Regions from separate parts of the Salinimonas sediminis genome, predicted to be linked through region 2. Evidence: predicted binding sites of a transcription regulator. Region 2 holds the regulator's gene; the other holds the start of a gene.
What was found. The regulator FliA, encoded in region 2, starts transcription of late flagellar genes. The targets are predictions, from matches to a motif close to CTAAAGNTNNNNNNNNNNNNGCCGATA.

Region 1 (7,421 bases), 1.9 Mb from region 2:
TCTACGTCAAAATCGCGCATGGTATCCAGACGCGGCGCCATTCCGGGCTGGCCAGTCAAAAGGATTATCCGCACCAGTTCATTACCCAGCACATTGCGAATGGTATTTACCAGGAATAACCCCGCGTCATCATGTTCCATAACTACATCGAGCAAAATGACGGCGATATCATCATGTTCAGCAATAATTGCTGCAGCTTGTGCGGCTGAACTGGCTGTGAGTAGCCGAATAGGTAACGAATTTACGGTTAAGCCCCGTAGGCCAAGTTCGAGTGACTGCTGATAGCCGGGATCATCTTCCACACTCAAGACTAACCATTCACCCGAAACCGCAGGGTCAGAGGGCGACTGTTCTATTTCTTCTGCAAAGGTAAAAAGTGAATCATCATTCATCGTTGTGTCCTGCTAAAAAAAGATCCCTGTTATGCAACAAAGTGACGATGCAACCTGCATATAAAAAGTAAGTCTGAATATCTATTTGTTATAGCTAAGTGTCGCTCAAATAAGCAAAAATGCAAAGATTTATTACGCCATTTAATAGGGATTCATGACATAGGGGTTTACCCCCAGAAAGGGGTGAGGTAGGGAATTTTAGGCAATAAAAAAGGCGTACCTGTTGATCAGAAACGCCTTTCGAATGACCGGTATGTCAAAAACTCAACTTAATGCAAAGTTGGTTTCCTGCAGCTTCAGCCATTTTTCACGCTGTAATGCCAGACTGTTTTTAAGCTCTTTATATTTAAAGTCCAGTTCCAGTCTTTCCATGCTTCGTTTGATGCACTTTTGACGGACTTTCATCAGCCGTTTTTTCGCCGTGTAGTATTCCGACATCCGCTGCATTAATAAGTCATATTCAGCCTGAATTTTTTGCATAACTTCTTCAGCATTGGGCAGTTGCGATACTTTAGCGCTGGCTTGTTGTAGCTGCATCGCCAAACGCGCTTTTTCGATACGCTCTTCCGGTACCCGGCGCAAGTTATACGTTAGCCCTACAAAGGATAAACCTCTTATCAACCATTTGGTAGGGTCAAACTGCCACCACCGAATGCCATTTCGGTAATCATATTCGAAAATATGATGGTAGTTATGGTAGCCCTCGCCAAATGTGAAGAAAGCCAATATCCCGTTATCCCGTGCAGTATTTTTGTCGGTATACGGTTGCCGACCCCAAAAATGCGCCAGCGAATTAATAAAGAAAGTAACATGGTGAACCATAACCAGGCGGAAGACACCGGCAAACAAAATCATGCCAAGAATGTCGCCATTCAACCAACCTAAAAAGGCGGTAATACCGAAGTTTGATGCCAGCACAATAGGTAGATAATACTTATGCTGCCATTGCACGACGGGATCTTTTAACAAGTCTTTGCAGTTACGGTAGTCGTCATATCGATGTGACTGGTACTCACGCAGCATCCAGCCAATATGAGCAAACCACAAACCCTTCCGGGCCGAATAAGGGTCTTTGTCGTTATCATCCACATGACGATGATGAATTCGATGATCAGAACACCAGTGCAGTATACTATTTTGCAGCGCCATCGCGCCGCCGATAGCCAGTACCACTCTAACCACTATATTGGCATCATAGGTTTTATGAGACCACAGGCGATGGTAACCAGCAGTAATAGACATACCAGTAAAGTAAAACAGCACGACGGCCGTAATGATTTCCACGGTATCAAAACCGATATAGGCAGCCCACACAGGCACGCCGATAAACGCAATGGCTCCGGTGATAATAAAGACCAGGACATTGGTAAGAATAATTGGTGGTTTTTTCATTAATCACAACTCAGCTTACAACTGTACGCTAATTTAGCGGGAAAAGCCGTGTTAGTAAAGTAAAACGGCCCCTTTTCAGCATAAAGTATAGGCATATTTTGTCCTCTCAGGGAGACAAAACCTGCTATAGATTATAAACCTTCCAAGAAACAGTGAGATATACAAAGTCGAGCTTTACGATTATCTCAGGTAAACTCTGTGTGTCTTGCAGGAGGTTATTTTGAGTCGCCAGGAACAGAAATTAAAAACCCGCCAAAATATTATTCAGGCAGCATTTGCGTTGCTGGATGATAATCGCAGTTTATCGGCTATTAGTTTACGTGAAGTTGCGCGGGCCGCGGGGATAGCGCCCACCTCATTCTACCGTCATTTTAAAGACATGGATGAATTGGGGTTAACCCTGGTCGATGAAGCAGGTTTAGCGTTACGACAGCTCATGCGTCAGGCTCGAAGCCGTATTGCGTCAGGCGGAGGAGTAATCGATATTTCGGTCGACACGTTTATAGAATTTATCTGTGCGAATGCCAATGTATTTCGGTTGCTGCTACGCGAGCATACCGGGACTTCAGCGGCTTATCGGATGGCTGTGCTTAGGGAAATTCAACATTTCGTGGAAGAGTTGGCCGACTACATCGTCGAACGCCAAAGCATTGACCATAGCATTGCAAGTTTACAGGCAGAAGCAATGGTGCGGTTGGTATTTAGTGCCGGTGCTGAAACCCTGGAGGCAGACCCCTCAATGCGGGGCGAAATTGGACGGCGGGTGAAAGCGCAGTTGCGCTTTGTGCAGCTAGGCGCAGCAACCTACGCCAACCGTACCGGGCGGGCCAAAAGTAATGCCCCGGCCCACGCCGAATAAGCTATTTCCTGACCAGTTTGACCCCGGTTTCTATGTGATGGGTAAACGGGAACTGATCAAACAGCGCACAGGCAGTAATAGTGTGCGTGTCACACAACAGCTGCAAATTCTCCGAAAGTGTTTCCGGGTTACACGAGATATACACAATTTCATCATAGGCTTGAATCATCTTCAGCGACGCTTCATCAAGGCCAGAGCGTGGTGGGTCGACCAACACCGTGGCAAAGTCATAGCTGGACAAATCTATACCTTCCAGTCGGGTAAACTGCCGCTCATTATTCATGGCAGCAGTGAAGTCTTCGGCAGCCAATCTTACAATATCAACATTTTCTAGCTGGTTTTTATCAATATTGAACTGCGCCGCCGCGACAGAGGGTTTGGCAATTTCAGTGCCGATAACCTTGCGATACTGGCTGGCCATTGGTAAGGAAAAATTTCCTGCCCCACAGTACAGTTCGAGTAAATCCCGATTGGGGTTACCGCAGACCGCCAAGGCCCACTCAATCATATTGCAATTAACCTGAGCGTTAGGCTGGGTAAAACTATTTTCAATATGCTTAAAGTAGTACATGCGGCCATTTACGGGTAAGCCTTCAATAATATAATCATTACCAATAACGACTTTCTGTTTGCGTGCGCGGCCAATAATATTTACTGCAAATGTATCACCCAGTGTCGTTCGCAACTGTTCTGCAGCCTGTTGCCATTCGTCTTCAAGCTTTTTGTGGTACAACAAGCTAATCACCAGTTCATCGCTCAGACCACTCAAATAATCTATTTGAAACAGTTTATTACGCAGGACCGGCGTGACCTTAAGCAAGGCAATCAGCGCAGACATAGCTTGATTGATAGTCTTGCTGGCAGCATCAAAGGTATCTACCCGGTATTTCTCTTTGGTTTGTTGGTCAAACATAATGTGGTAGAGATCCTCACCTTCATGCCAGACCCTGAATTCTGCTCGCATCCGATAGTGGCGCTCTGCGGAGGCATAGACCTGCGGCTCGGGGGCAGCAAATGGTGCCAGCAGTGTGGTTAACCGTTCGTATTTTTCCTGCAATTGACTATTGTAGGCTTCACTATGGTCGGTCTGCGCCATTATTTTCTCCGAAATCACTTTTTAAAGGGAGCGAATTGTAGAGTCTTTTATACGCACTGCAATGGCTTTTATAAAATGTCTTGTTCTAAAATTAAACAAATGGGCTCTGCGGCCGATAACCTAGGGTGAGGTGAGTGAGGACACTGTTATGAATGTTGATAAAATTACTAATGCCAAAGCTGAAACCGCAGCGCCGGTAAACCCTGTTACAGCGCATAAAAAGCAGTTGCAGCAGCAAGGCCTGCAGCAAGCAGCCCAGTTTATGCAGCAGGAAACATCGGTAACAGTTTCTGCTTCGCAAACTACTATTAGCTACAAAGTGGTCAATCGGGCCCTGGCATCCAATGTGGAAATTGATGGTCAGCGCCCTCTACCAAGCGAAAAGCCGCCCAAAGACGAAAACCTATTTGATTTTGAAGAAGTTGCTAAAAATGTGATGGGCTTTGTTGGTTCAGTTATACGTGGAGCGGCGGCTGGTGGAGCAGAAAAAGAGCAGCTTCAATCCTTGTTTGGGCAAGCCAGAGAAGGCGTAGCTAAAGGGATTGCTCAAGCCCGTCAGGATCTGTCCGGCTGGTTAAACGATGATATTAGTCAGGGGATCACCGATAGTGAATCTCTGATTGAAAATAAAATGGTAGCGTTGGAAGACGATGTATTTGGCCGTGCGCCAGTAGTAACCGCAACCCAGCTAGAACAGTTAAACAGCCGTGAGGGCGACCTGATTATCCGCACCCGGGAAGGCGACGAAGTAACAGTCCGGTTTGCAGATGTTCAAACAGCGAAGTACCAACAATATGGACCCTCGCAAGCCACCCCGGCTTCTGAGCCGGACGCCAGCTCCACCAATAGTAATACCGAAACTTATAGTCGTGCTCAATGGCAGGCCACCAGTAGTTTTAGCTTTTCAATTAGCGGCGAGCTGAACGAGCAAGAGCTGGCAGGCATTACGGAACTGGTAAACAGTACCTACGATCTGGCGACAACATTTTTTGATGGTGATATAGATAAAGCCTTCGAGCAAGCTAATGGCCTTACCTTTGATAAAGAGGTGTTAGCCGGCTATGCCATGCAACTTACCCGAACCCAAAGTTCCAGTGTTGTGAAAGCATATGAAAGTGTCCAGGGGCTTTCCGGTGAGGAACTGGCTAAGCGGGAGGGGGAATTTGCTATTGCTGACTATATCCAAAAAATGTTGAACAACCGCGAGCAGGCAGAGCAGACGTTAGCCACCGAGCAGGACATTGGCTCACTGGTACAAGGTATTATTAATCAAATGCAAGAAGTGCATACACCTGATCTCATCAGTGCGATTAATCGCTTTACTGGCTTTAATCAACAGCTAAGTAATGCCTTGGATGTGAAAGAGTAATACGTAATTACCTCACGGCTATCGTAACTAGCGTATAGGTGAATGTAAGCTAGCCTGATTCAAGAGTAAAAAAAACCTGGGTTTCCCCAGGTTTTTTGCTATTCCATTTCGCCTTTTTCTTTGGCGGGACGTACCTTTAATGTTCGTTCCAGGAAAACCTTATCGTTCAGTTCAGTTATTGCCTGGTCGACATCACTGGTAACCACTTCAATAAAACCATAACCTTTGCGCTTGCCCGTTCTTCGATCCTTCATCAGTCGAACAGACTGCACATTGACGTAGCTATTAAAGTACTCTTTTACAGCATCTTCGTTCGCTTTATATGGCAGATTACCCACATACAGCGTCGCCGTTTCGCCGCTAACTCCACTTTCAGGTTCGGCGGTAATTGCCGAGGTGCCGAATAGCGAAGCAAGATAGGGCGTAACGATGCCACTAAATAATAAAGATGCAGCTACAGTTAACGGTAAACTTGTTTCCATACCAGAAGAAGAAAATACCAGATAGCCGATAACCGCGAAAATTACGCTAATAATAGCGCATTGAATAAAGCCAACTTTCATAAACCTACCTTTATATTGTTATAGATGATACTTGGAGGCTGGTTATAGTTTACTCACTTGTAACAATTTGAACAACAATCTGTCACAGATGTAGACTAAAGGCCAAGTTTAGCACAAGGTTTGTTGGAAAAATGGGCGTTTGAATCAATAAAGTATAAAAACCCCGTAAAAGGATAAAAAAGGTGTTGACGGCGCAATATCCTCATGTAGAATGCGCCCCACGTTTCGAGAGGGCAGCAGCCAATTCGAAGTGTAGTTTTCCAAGCAAGCGCTTTTAGAAAAAACTTTCAAAAAAGTGTTGACGCAGAAAACGAAACGCGTAGAATGCGCATCCCGCTTCGGGGAGAAACGAAGCAAGGCGTGAAGTAAAAATAAACAGTAGTTTACTTTGAAAAGCGTGCCAGCCGGCATGCCGGCTGTCAAAATGTTCTTTAACAATTTATAACAAGACAATCTGTGTGGGCACTCGTTAAGAGTGTCAACCGACGATTCATAAAAAGTTTTCGATATATTTAATTGAAGAGTTTGATCATGGCTCAGATTGAACGCTGGCGGCAGGCCTAACACATGCAAGTCGAACGGTAACATTTCTAGCTTGCTAGAAGATGACGAGTGGCGGACGGGTGAGTAATGCTTGGGAACTTGCCTTTGCGAGGGGGATAACCACTGGAAACGGTGGCTAATACCGCATAATGTCTACGGACCAAACAGGGCTTTCGGGCTCTGGCGCAAAGAGAGGCCCAAGTGAGATTAGCTAGTTGGTGAGGTAAGAGCTCACCAAGGCAACGATCTCTAGCTGTTCTGAGAGGAAGATCAGCCACACTGGGACTGAGACACGGCCCAGACTCCTACGGGAGGCAGCAGTGGGGAATATTGGACAATGGGGGCAACCCTGATCCAGCCATGCCGCGTGTGTGAAGAAGGCCTTCGGGTTGTAAAGCACTTTCAGTGGGGAGGAAAGGTTAACGGTTAATACCCGTTAGCTGTGACGTTACCCACAGAAGAAGCACCGGCTAACTCCGTGCCAGCAGCCGCGGTAATACGGAGGGTGCAAGCGTTAATCGGAATTACTGGGCGTAAAGCGCACGCAGGCGGTTTGTTAAGCTAGATGTGAAAGCCCCGGGCTCAACCTGGGACGGTCATTTAGAACTGGCAGACTAGAGTCTTGGAGAGGGGAGTGGAATTCCAGGTGTAGCGGTGAAATGCGTAGATATCTGGAGGAACATCAGTGGCGAAGGCGACTCCCTGGCCAAAGACTGACGCTCATGTGCGAAAGTGTGGGTAGCGAACAGGATTAGATACCCTGGTAGTCCACACCGTAAACGCTGTCTACTAGCTGTTTGTGCCTTTAAGGCGTGAGTAGCGAAGCTAACGCGATAAGTAGACCGCCTGGGGAGTACGGCCGCAAGGTTAAAACTCAAATGAATTGACGGGGGCCCGCACAAGCGGTGGAGCATGTGGTTTAATTCGATGCAACGCGAAGAACCTTACCTACACTTGACATGCTGAGAACTTTCCAGAGATGGATTGGTGCCTTCGGGAACTCAGACACAGGTGCTGCATGGCTGTCGTCAGCTCGTGTCGTGAGATGTTGGGTTAAGTCCCGCAACGAGCGCAACCCTTGTCCTTAGTTGCCAGCATTTAGTTGGGCACTCTAAGGAGACTGCCGGTGACAAACCGGAGGAAGGTGGGGACGACGTCAAGTCATCATGGCCCTTACGTGTAGGGCTACACACGTGCTACAATGGCA
Region 2 (7,421 bases):
ATCAAACGACATGCGCCTGCTCTCCTAAAAACCTAAGCTCGACAAAAGGTCATCAACATCATCCTGACCCTTTACAACGTCGTCGCGTTCTTCGGCATTAACTATAGGCCCTTCAGCTTCGACACCGCTGGTTATTTCTATATTATCCGGTGGTGGCTGAACCCCAGATTCTGGTTCGCCAAACACCGTTAGCATGTTCACCAGGCTATCTTCGACTTCTTTCACCAGCTCAATAACCCGCCGAATCACCTGACCGGTTAAATCCTGATAGCCCTGTGCCATAAGCACTTCGGTTAACAGACCGGTTAATTTTGCTGATTCACTGGATGTATCACTAAGCAAATCGTCTAAATCCGTACACAGTGCTTTAAACTCGCCTAACTCTATCTGGCGGGTCATCAGCTTTTTCCATTCTGGCATAATGGTGTCTATACGCTGGGTCAAAGCCTCAGCAATAGGCATGCTCGCTTCCACTGCATCCATCGTAGTGTTAGCGGCTTTTTCGGTTTCTTCGATAACGTAGGTCAACCGGGTTTGCGCATCCGGTATATCATCGTTGGCCAGGCCGGCAATGCGTTCATCGAGCTGAAAATTATTTAACGCATCATGTAATTGTCGGGTTAGTTTGCCCACTTCGGCAAATAACTCAATTGACTCTTTTGTTGAAATGGCTTCCAACAATTCACGTGCTTCCGCGTTTTCGCCCTGTTCAAGATGAACAACCAACTGACGTGCTTCTTCAAGTGAGATAGGAACATTGACATTCGTCGACATCCAGTATTCCTCTTAAATCCCGTAAGATCGTCTGGATTAACCTAAACGTTCAAAGATTTTATCTAGTTTTTCTTTTAGCGTAGCAGCCGTGAAAGGTTTTACCACGTAGCCGTTAACACCAGCTTGAGCTGCAGCAACAATTTGTTCTTTTTTCGCTTCTGCAGTTACCATCAGCACTGGCAGGTGCTTAAGTTTGTCGTCTGCTCGAATCGCCCGCAACAAATCGATGCCCTGCATGCCCGGCATATTCCAATCTGTTACTACAAAGTCGAAATCGCCTTGTTGCAACATGGGTAATGCCGTGCTGCCATCATCAGCTTCCTGGATGTTGGAAAACCCCAAGTCCTTCAACAGGTTCTTTATGATTCGTCTCATAGTAGAAAAGTCATCTACCACGAGAATTTTCATATTTTTATCCAAAATGGCCTCCACCGGGGATTAAATTATTATGTTTTACTATTGATATTGTTGTATTAACTATCGGCACGCCAGGTCTGCATTTTAGCTTTTAATTTCAACATCGCCTGACTATGAATCTGACTGACCCTTGATTCACTGACATCCAATACTTCGCCAATTTCCCGCAGGTTAAGTTCTTCATCGTAATACAGTGAAAGAACAATGGCTTCGCGCTCCGGTAAGGTCGTGATTGCATGGGCTAACGCTTTTTGAAACGCGCCCTGCATTAAATCTTCCAGTGGCGAATCATTACCCTGATTACCTTCGGTGGTAATCACATCTTCTGACACACCGAGATCTTCTATACCCACCAGTTTGCCTGCGTTCACTTCGTTGAGCATTTGGTGGTAATCATCAAGACTGACATTGAGCTTAGCAGCTATCTGCACATCGCGCGCGTCACGTCCTGTATCTTTTTCAACCTGAGCAATGGCTTCAGTGATCGCCCGGCTGTTTTTGTGCACCGACCGGGGTGTCCAGTCGCCTTTACGTATTTCGTCGAGCATGGCACCACGGATACGAATACCCGCAAACGTTTCGAAACTGGCTCCTTTCGAGCCATCGAAATTTTTGGCCGCTTCCAACAGGCCAATCATGCCTGCCTGTATAAGATCGTCCACCAATACGCTCGCTGGTAAGCGGGCCATTAAGTGATGGGCTATCCGCTTAACCAGGGACGCGTGTCGCTCTACCAACTGTGCTTTGTCATTTTGCTGTCGGTAGGCAGCCGCTTTGCTATTCAACGTTGCGTTCCTGTGGTTTTATGTGACACCAGCTGTTCAATGAAAAATTCCAGATGGCCACCTGGCTGGCTGGGTACCGGCCAATGCATTGCTTTAGTGGCCAGTTGTGAAATAGCCACAGCGGCCGGTGAGCCTGGATATGCATCGACAATAGAGGTTTGCTTACGGACTGCCCGACGGATATTTTCATCAAACGGCACCGTTGCTACTAACTCTAAGGCAACATCTAAAAACCGCCCCGTGACTTTAGATAATTTACTGAATAACTCATGACCTTCGCGGGTATCGCGAACCATGTTAGCCACAATTTTGAAGCGGAACACCCCGTGTTCACGGTTAAGAATTTTGATCAGTGCATAGGCATCGGTCAATGATGTAGGCTCATCGCACACCACCACCATGATATCCTGGGCCGCTTTGGAAAAGCTCAGCACCATGTCGGAGATCCCGGCAGCAGTATCCACTATCAGTACATCGACCTGCGAACGCAGCTCGCTGAAGGCGCGGATAAGCCCGGCATGTTCGGTTGGGGTCAGCTCAGTCATTGACTGAGTGCCAGAGGTAGCAGGGGCGATTTTAATGCCATGTGGCCCGGTAACCAGTACTTCATCTAACGTACATTCACCCGACAACACATGCGAAAGATTACGTTCTACACGCAGTCCAAGCATTACATCGACATTCGCCAAACCCAGGTCAGCGTCAAGTACCATTACCCGCTTGCCCTGTTTAGCCATCGAAATGGCCGTATTTAGCGTAATGTTGGTCTTCCCTACACCACCTTTACCGCCTGTTACGGCGATAACTTTGATTAATCGTGACTGATTCATCTTTCGTAAGCTACTCGCTTGATCTTCAATCATACTGCCTGTGCTGATTTAACAAGGTTACTATCAGTAGTATGATTCAAACCATACTTTTTATAAAGCTTTGCCGCTACGGATACTAAAGATTTAGCGTCAGCTACTTTAATATCTTCAGGCACTTGCTGGCCATCGGTGACATAGCTGACCGGCAGGCCATGTTCTATTGCCACGCTTAATACTTCACCCAGACTGTAACACTCATCCAGTTTGGTAAAGATACATCCATCCAGTTTAACTGCATCGTATGCACTGATGATACGCTGTAATGCCGGATATTGGGTATTAGCCTGAGTAACCAAGTACTTTCTCACCGGTTGCATCTGACCACGATCAAACTGAGATAACTGTTTTATCAGTCGGCTATCACGCTGACTAAAGCCCGCAGTATCAATTAATACCATACGTTTATGCCGTAACTGGAATAACAGTTCTGCCAATTCTTCAGTAGATTGCGCTTTACGCACGGTACAGCCAATGATTTTACCGTAGGTTGCTAATTGCTCGTAAGCCGCAATACGGTAGGTATCAATGGTAATCATCGCCACCTGGTCGGCGCCATATTTCTGGGCATAACGCGCTGCCAGTTTAGCCAAGGTGGTGGTTTTTCCTGTACCGGTTGGTCCGACCAGCGCCACTGCGCCGGTTTGCTGAAGAATATCATTGCCCGCTACATTAATGCGATTAGCCAAAAGGTTGAGTAAGTACACCCAGGCTTCGCGCTCGTTATATTGCTTAGGCGTGTAATGCACCATTTGTTCGGCCAAAGAATGGCTTAGTCCCATACCTGACAGACATTTCATTAAATAGCTGTGTACCGGATTGTGCTGGCGCTGCTTCGACTCCATTAATCCTGCTACCTGAAACTGTAGCACATTGCGCAGCGATGCCAGTTCTTCTTTGATTGAATCAAGATCGCTTTGTGGCGCTGGCGCAGCCGCTGCTGGTTGGCCGGTAAACTGAGTGGGCGAATCATTAAACGTTGGCTCATCAATATCAAAGCTGAAATCGCTCGCCGCAGCCTGATAGGCTGGTGCATTATACGCAGCCCGAGCTGGGGCCGGTTGGGCCGCACGGGTTTGGCTTTGGTTTGCGGCGCCTGCATGCGGCGGCTGATAGCCGGCAGCCGGCTGCGCCTGGTGACGTGCAGCTTCTGCTGCCTTCGCTTGCGCTTGCTGTTGTTTTTCCAGCAGGGCGCGCAAACTGTCCGGGCCATCGTCACCAATGATTTCGCTTAAACTGGGCATTGCTTTGCCGTTTACATCACGCGGCGCGGCGGCTTTAGGCTTAGGCGTCAATTTTGCCTCAGGCTCTTTGTCATACGCGGCGACAAGCTCGATACCATCGGATACCTTACGGTTCGACATGATCACCGCATCGCTGCCAAGCTCTGCTTTTACTGCATTTAGCGCTTCGCGCATGTCTTTACCAAAAAAACGTCTGATTTTCATCGCAACCTCGTTACCCAGTGGGCGTCAGTTTATTGACCCACCGAGCTGACTATTTTTATCTGCTTGTCATCCGGTACTTCCTGATAAGACAACACATGAAGACCGGCAACCGAATACTTAAAGAAGCGGGAAAGGACGGGGCGTAACATCCCAGAGGTTAATAACACTGCTGGTTCGCCTGCAAGCTCCTGTTGCTGACATGCCTGCTGCAATGTTTTTTGCATCCGGTCTGCCAGCCCAGGTTCGATGCCTGCGCCATCTTCCCCACCTGCCTGTAGTGACTGGTGCAACATTTGTTCCAACTCTGGCGCCAAGGTTATGACAGGTATCTCCCGGCCCCCCTGACATATCTCTTGCGAGATGAGCCGCTTAAGTGAGATACGTACCGCCGAGACCAGTACATCCGGGTCCTGGCTTTTCGTTCCGTACTCGCTTAAGGTCTGCACAATAGTGCGCATATCGCGAATCGGCACACCTTCAAATAAAAGCGTTTGTAATACTTTTACCACCGTACTAAGCGGCAAAATATCCGGCACCAGGCCTTCCACCAGCTTAGGACTACTTTTGGCCAGCATATCCAGCAAGTGCTGGGTTTCTTCATGCCCCAGCAGCTGATACGCGTTGTTAGTAAGTAGCTGGGAGAGGTGTGTGGCTACCACCGTCGCGGCGTCAACCACGGTATAGCCTAAGGTTTGCGCGTGCTCGCGCTGTGCTGGTTTAATCCATACAGCATCCAAGCCAAACGCCGGATCCTGGGTCGCTCGTCCCTGCAATTCGCCAAATACCTGACCCGGATTAATAGCCAGTTCTTCATCATGGCTAATTTGGGCTTCACCGATGTTTACCCCCAGCATGGCAATGGTATAAGCATTAGGGTCTAGATCCAGGTTATCGCGAATATGAACAGGCGGAATAAGAAAGCCCAGTTCCTGGGATAGCTTTTTACGTACCCCTTTAATCCGGGTCAGCAGCTCACCGCCCTGAGATTTGTCGACCAGCGGAATCAACCGATACCCTACTTCCAGGCCGATGGTATCTACCTGTTGAACATCGTCCCAACCCAGCTCTTTAACTTCTGGCGCTGCCATCTCACCTTCAGCCGACTTGGTTGCTGGCAACGGTGCTTCGGCTGCTTGTTTAGCTTGTTTGGTTTGCCAGTAGGCATAGGCACCAGCAATGGCTGAGAAACCTAAAAAGGCAATATGCGGCATGCCAGGGATAATCCCCATTACAAACAGCACGCCTGAGGCAATATATAACGCTTGCGGGTTACCCAGCTGATTTCGTATTTCACGGCCCATTTCCTGGGTTTCGTTTTCCCGGGTAACAATGATGGCCGTAGCCACGGATAGCAACAGCGAGGGGATTTGCGCCACTAATCCGTCACCAATGGTAAGTATGGTGTAAACCTCTACCGCATTACCAAAGCTAAGATCGTGCTGAATCATGCCGATAAACAGGCCCCCCACAATGTTAATCAACATGATGAACAAACCTGCAACTGCATCGCCCTTCACGAACTTTGACGCACCGTCCATCGAACCGTAAAAGTCGGCTTCCGCGGTGACTTCTTCACGACGCGCCCGCGCTTGGTCCTGATCTATATAGCCAGCATTCAGGTCAGCATCAATAGCCATTTGCTTACCTGGCATAGCATCAAGGGTAAACCGTGCGCTTACCTCGGAAATACGTCCGGCCCCAGCTGTTACTACTTTGAAGTTAATAATCAGAAGAATAGCGAAAACGACCACGCCCACTGCGTAGTTTCCGCCAATTACTACGGCCCCAAAGGCCTCGATAACTTTACCGGCAGCATCACCACCCTCATGACCGTAAAGTAGCACTACCCGGGTAGAGGCTACATTCAGGGCCAGTCGTAATACCGTGGCAATCAGCAAAACCAAAGGGAAAATACCAAAATCGACTGGCCGCTCGGTGAATACCGCCACCAAAATAATGACCAGAGATAAGGCTATATTGAAGCTGAACAGAACATCCAGCAGAAACGGCGGCATAGGCAAAATAACCATGCCCATGATAGCCAATAACACGATTGGGGCCCCAAGCCCGCTGGTAATTCGCTGCATCTGGTTTTTATCAAACCGCTGCATAAAGCCTGCTAACTGCATCGCGTTTTATCTCACTATCAGAAAATTGACACTTAACGTCTATTACTTTCTGTTAGTTCAACTACCATGCCACAATTAGCTAAAGGCAGATTAACTTATCGTCTAAGCTCTGGGGGGATGGGTAAGTCTTTTTTAACCGGCTTGGGCTTTTTACCTTTACCTGCTTTATAGGCGCGCAGTTGGAATACATACGCCAGAATCTGGGCCACCGCCATAAACAGTTTATGGGGAATCTCGTGGTCAACTTCCGTAGAGTAATAAATTGCCCGGGTTAACATGGGCGAGGCCACCAGCGGAACGTCATGCGCCGTCGCAATTTTACGAATGTGCATGGCCAACTCGTCAACGCCTTTCGCTACAACTACCGGCGCACGGTTACCATTCTCTTCATATTTCAGTGCTACTGAATAATGGGTGGGGTTAGTCACAATAACATCAGCTTCAGGCACTTCCTGCATCATCCGGTTGGCCGCAGCCTGGTACTGTAAGCGTCTTATACGGCCTTTCACCTGGGGATCGCCTTCGGCATTTTTATGCTCGTCCTTGATCTCCTGCTTACTCATTTTCATTTCTTTGTTGTGCTTGTAAATCTGATAAGGCACATCTATCGCCGCTATCGGAATCATTCCCAGGGTTAGCAGTAAAAACGCCCATTCCAGCATATCCATTGCATGGAAAATATTCAGCGGGTATAGCTCCATATCCAAATGCAGCGCTTCATTTTTATAATACAGTAATGCGCCTATCGCTAAGCCGCCAATAACGCCGAATTTCGCAAACGCTTTAAGTAACTCCACCAGCGCATTCATTCCGAACATGCGCTTAAACCCATTGATTGGATTAATTTTATTGGCTTTGGGGGCCGCCGACTCCCAGGAAAAATTATACCCGCCTAAGGCCACTGAACCATAGATACCAGCTACCATGGCAATAATCATGTAAATCAATACCGGCCCGGCCACGGTCATCAGGGCTTCCCCGCCCGCAACAAACATATGGGAA

Region 1: the regulator FliA is predicted to act here: its motif matches at 3,831-3,857, upstream of D0Y50_RS15940 (DUF5610 domain-containing protein).

What each region holds. Positions count from the first base shown of each region.
Region 1 covers NZ_CP031769.1:3,631,041-3,638,461, reverse strand. Annotated here, with positions in the region: gene D0Y50_RS15960 (putative bifunctional diguanylate cyclase/phosphodiesterase) at 1-392, opposite strand, end outside; gene D0Y50_RS15955 (fatty acid desaturase) at 657-1,784, opposite strand; gene fabR (HTH-type transcriptional repressor FabR) at 2,005-2,643, shown strand; gene trmA (tRNA (uridine(54)-C5)-methyltransferase TrmA) at 2,645-3,739, opposite strand; gene D0Y50_RS15940 (DUF5610 domain-containing protein) at 3,888-5,108, shown strand; gene D0Y50_RS15935 (RNA recognition motif domain-containing protein) at 5,207-5,671, opposite strand; rRNA gene D0Y50_RS15930 (16S ribosomal RNA) at 6,185-7,421, shown strand, end outside.
Region 2 covers NZ_CP031769.1:1,054,707-1,062,127, reverse strand. Annotated here, with positions in the region: gene D0Y50_RS04825 (chemotaxis protein CheA) at 1-12, opposite strand, end outside; gene D0Y50_RS04820 (protein phosphatase CheZ) at 25-774, opposite strand; gene cheY (chemotaxis response regulator CheY) at 811-1,194, opposite strand; gene D0Y50_RS04810 (RNA polymerase sigma factor FliA) at 1,248-1,976, opposite strand; gene D0Y50_RS04805 (MinD/ParA family ATP-binding protein) at 1,973-2,839, opposite strand; gene flhF (flagellar biosynthesis protein FlhF) at 2,836-4,290, opposite strand; gene flhA (flagellar biosynthesis protein FlhA) at 4,320-6,419, opposite strand; gene flhB (flagellar biosynthesis protein FlhB) at 6,515-7,421, opposite strand, start outside.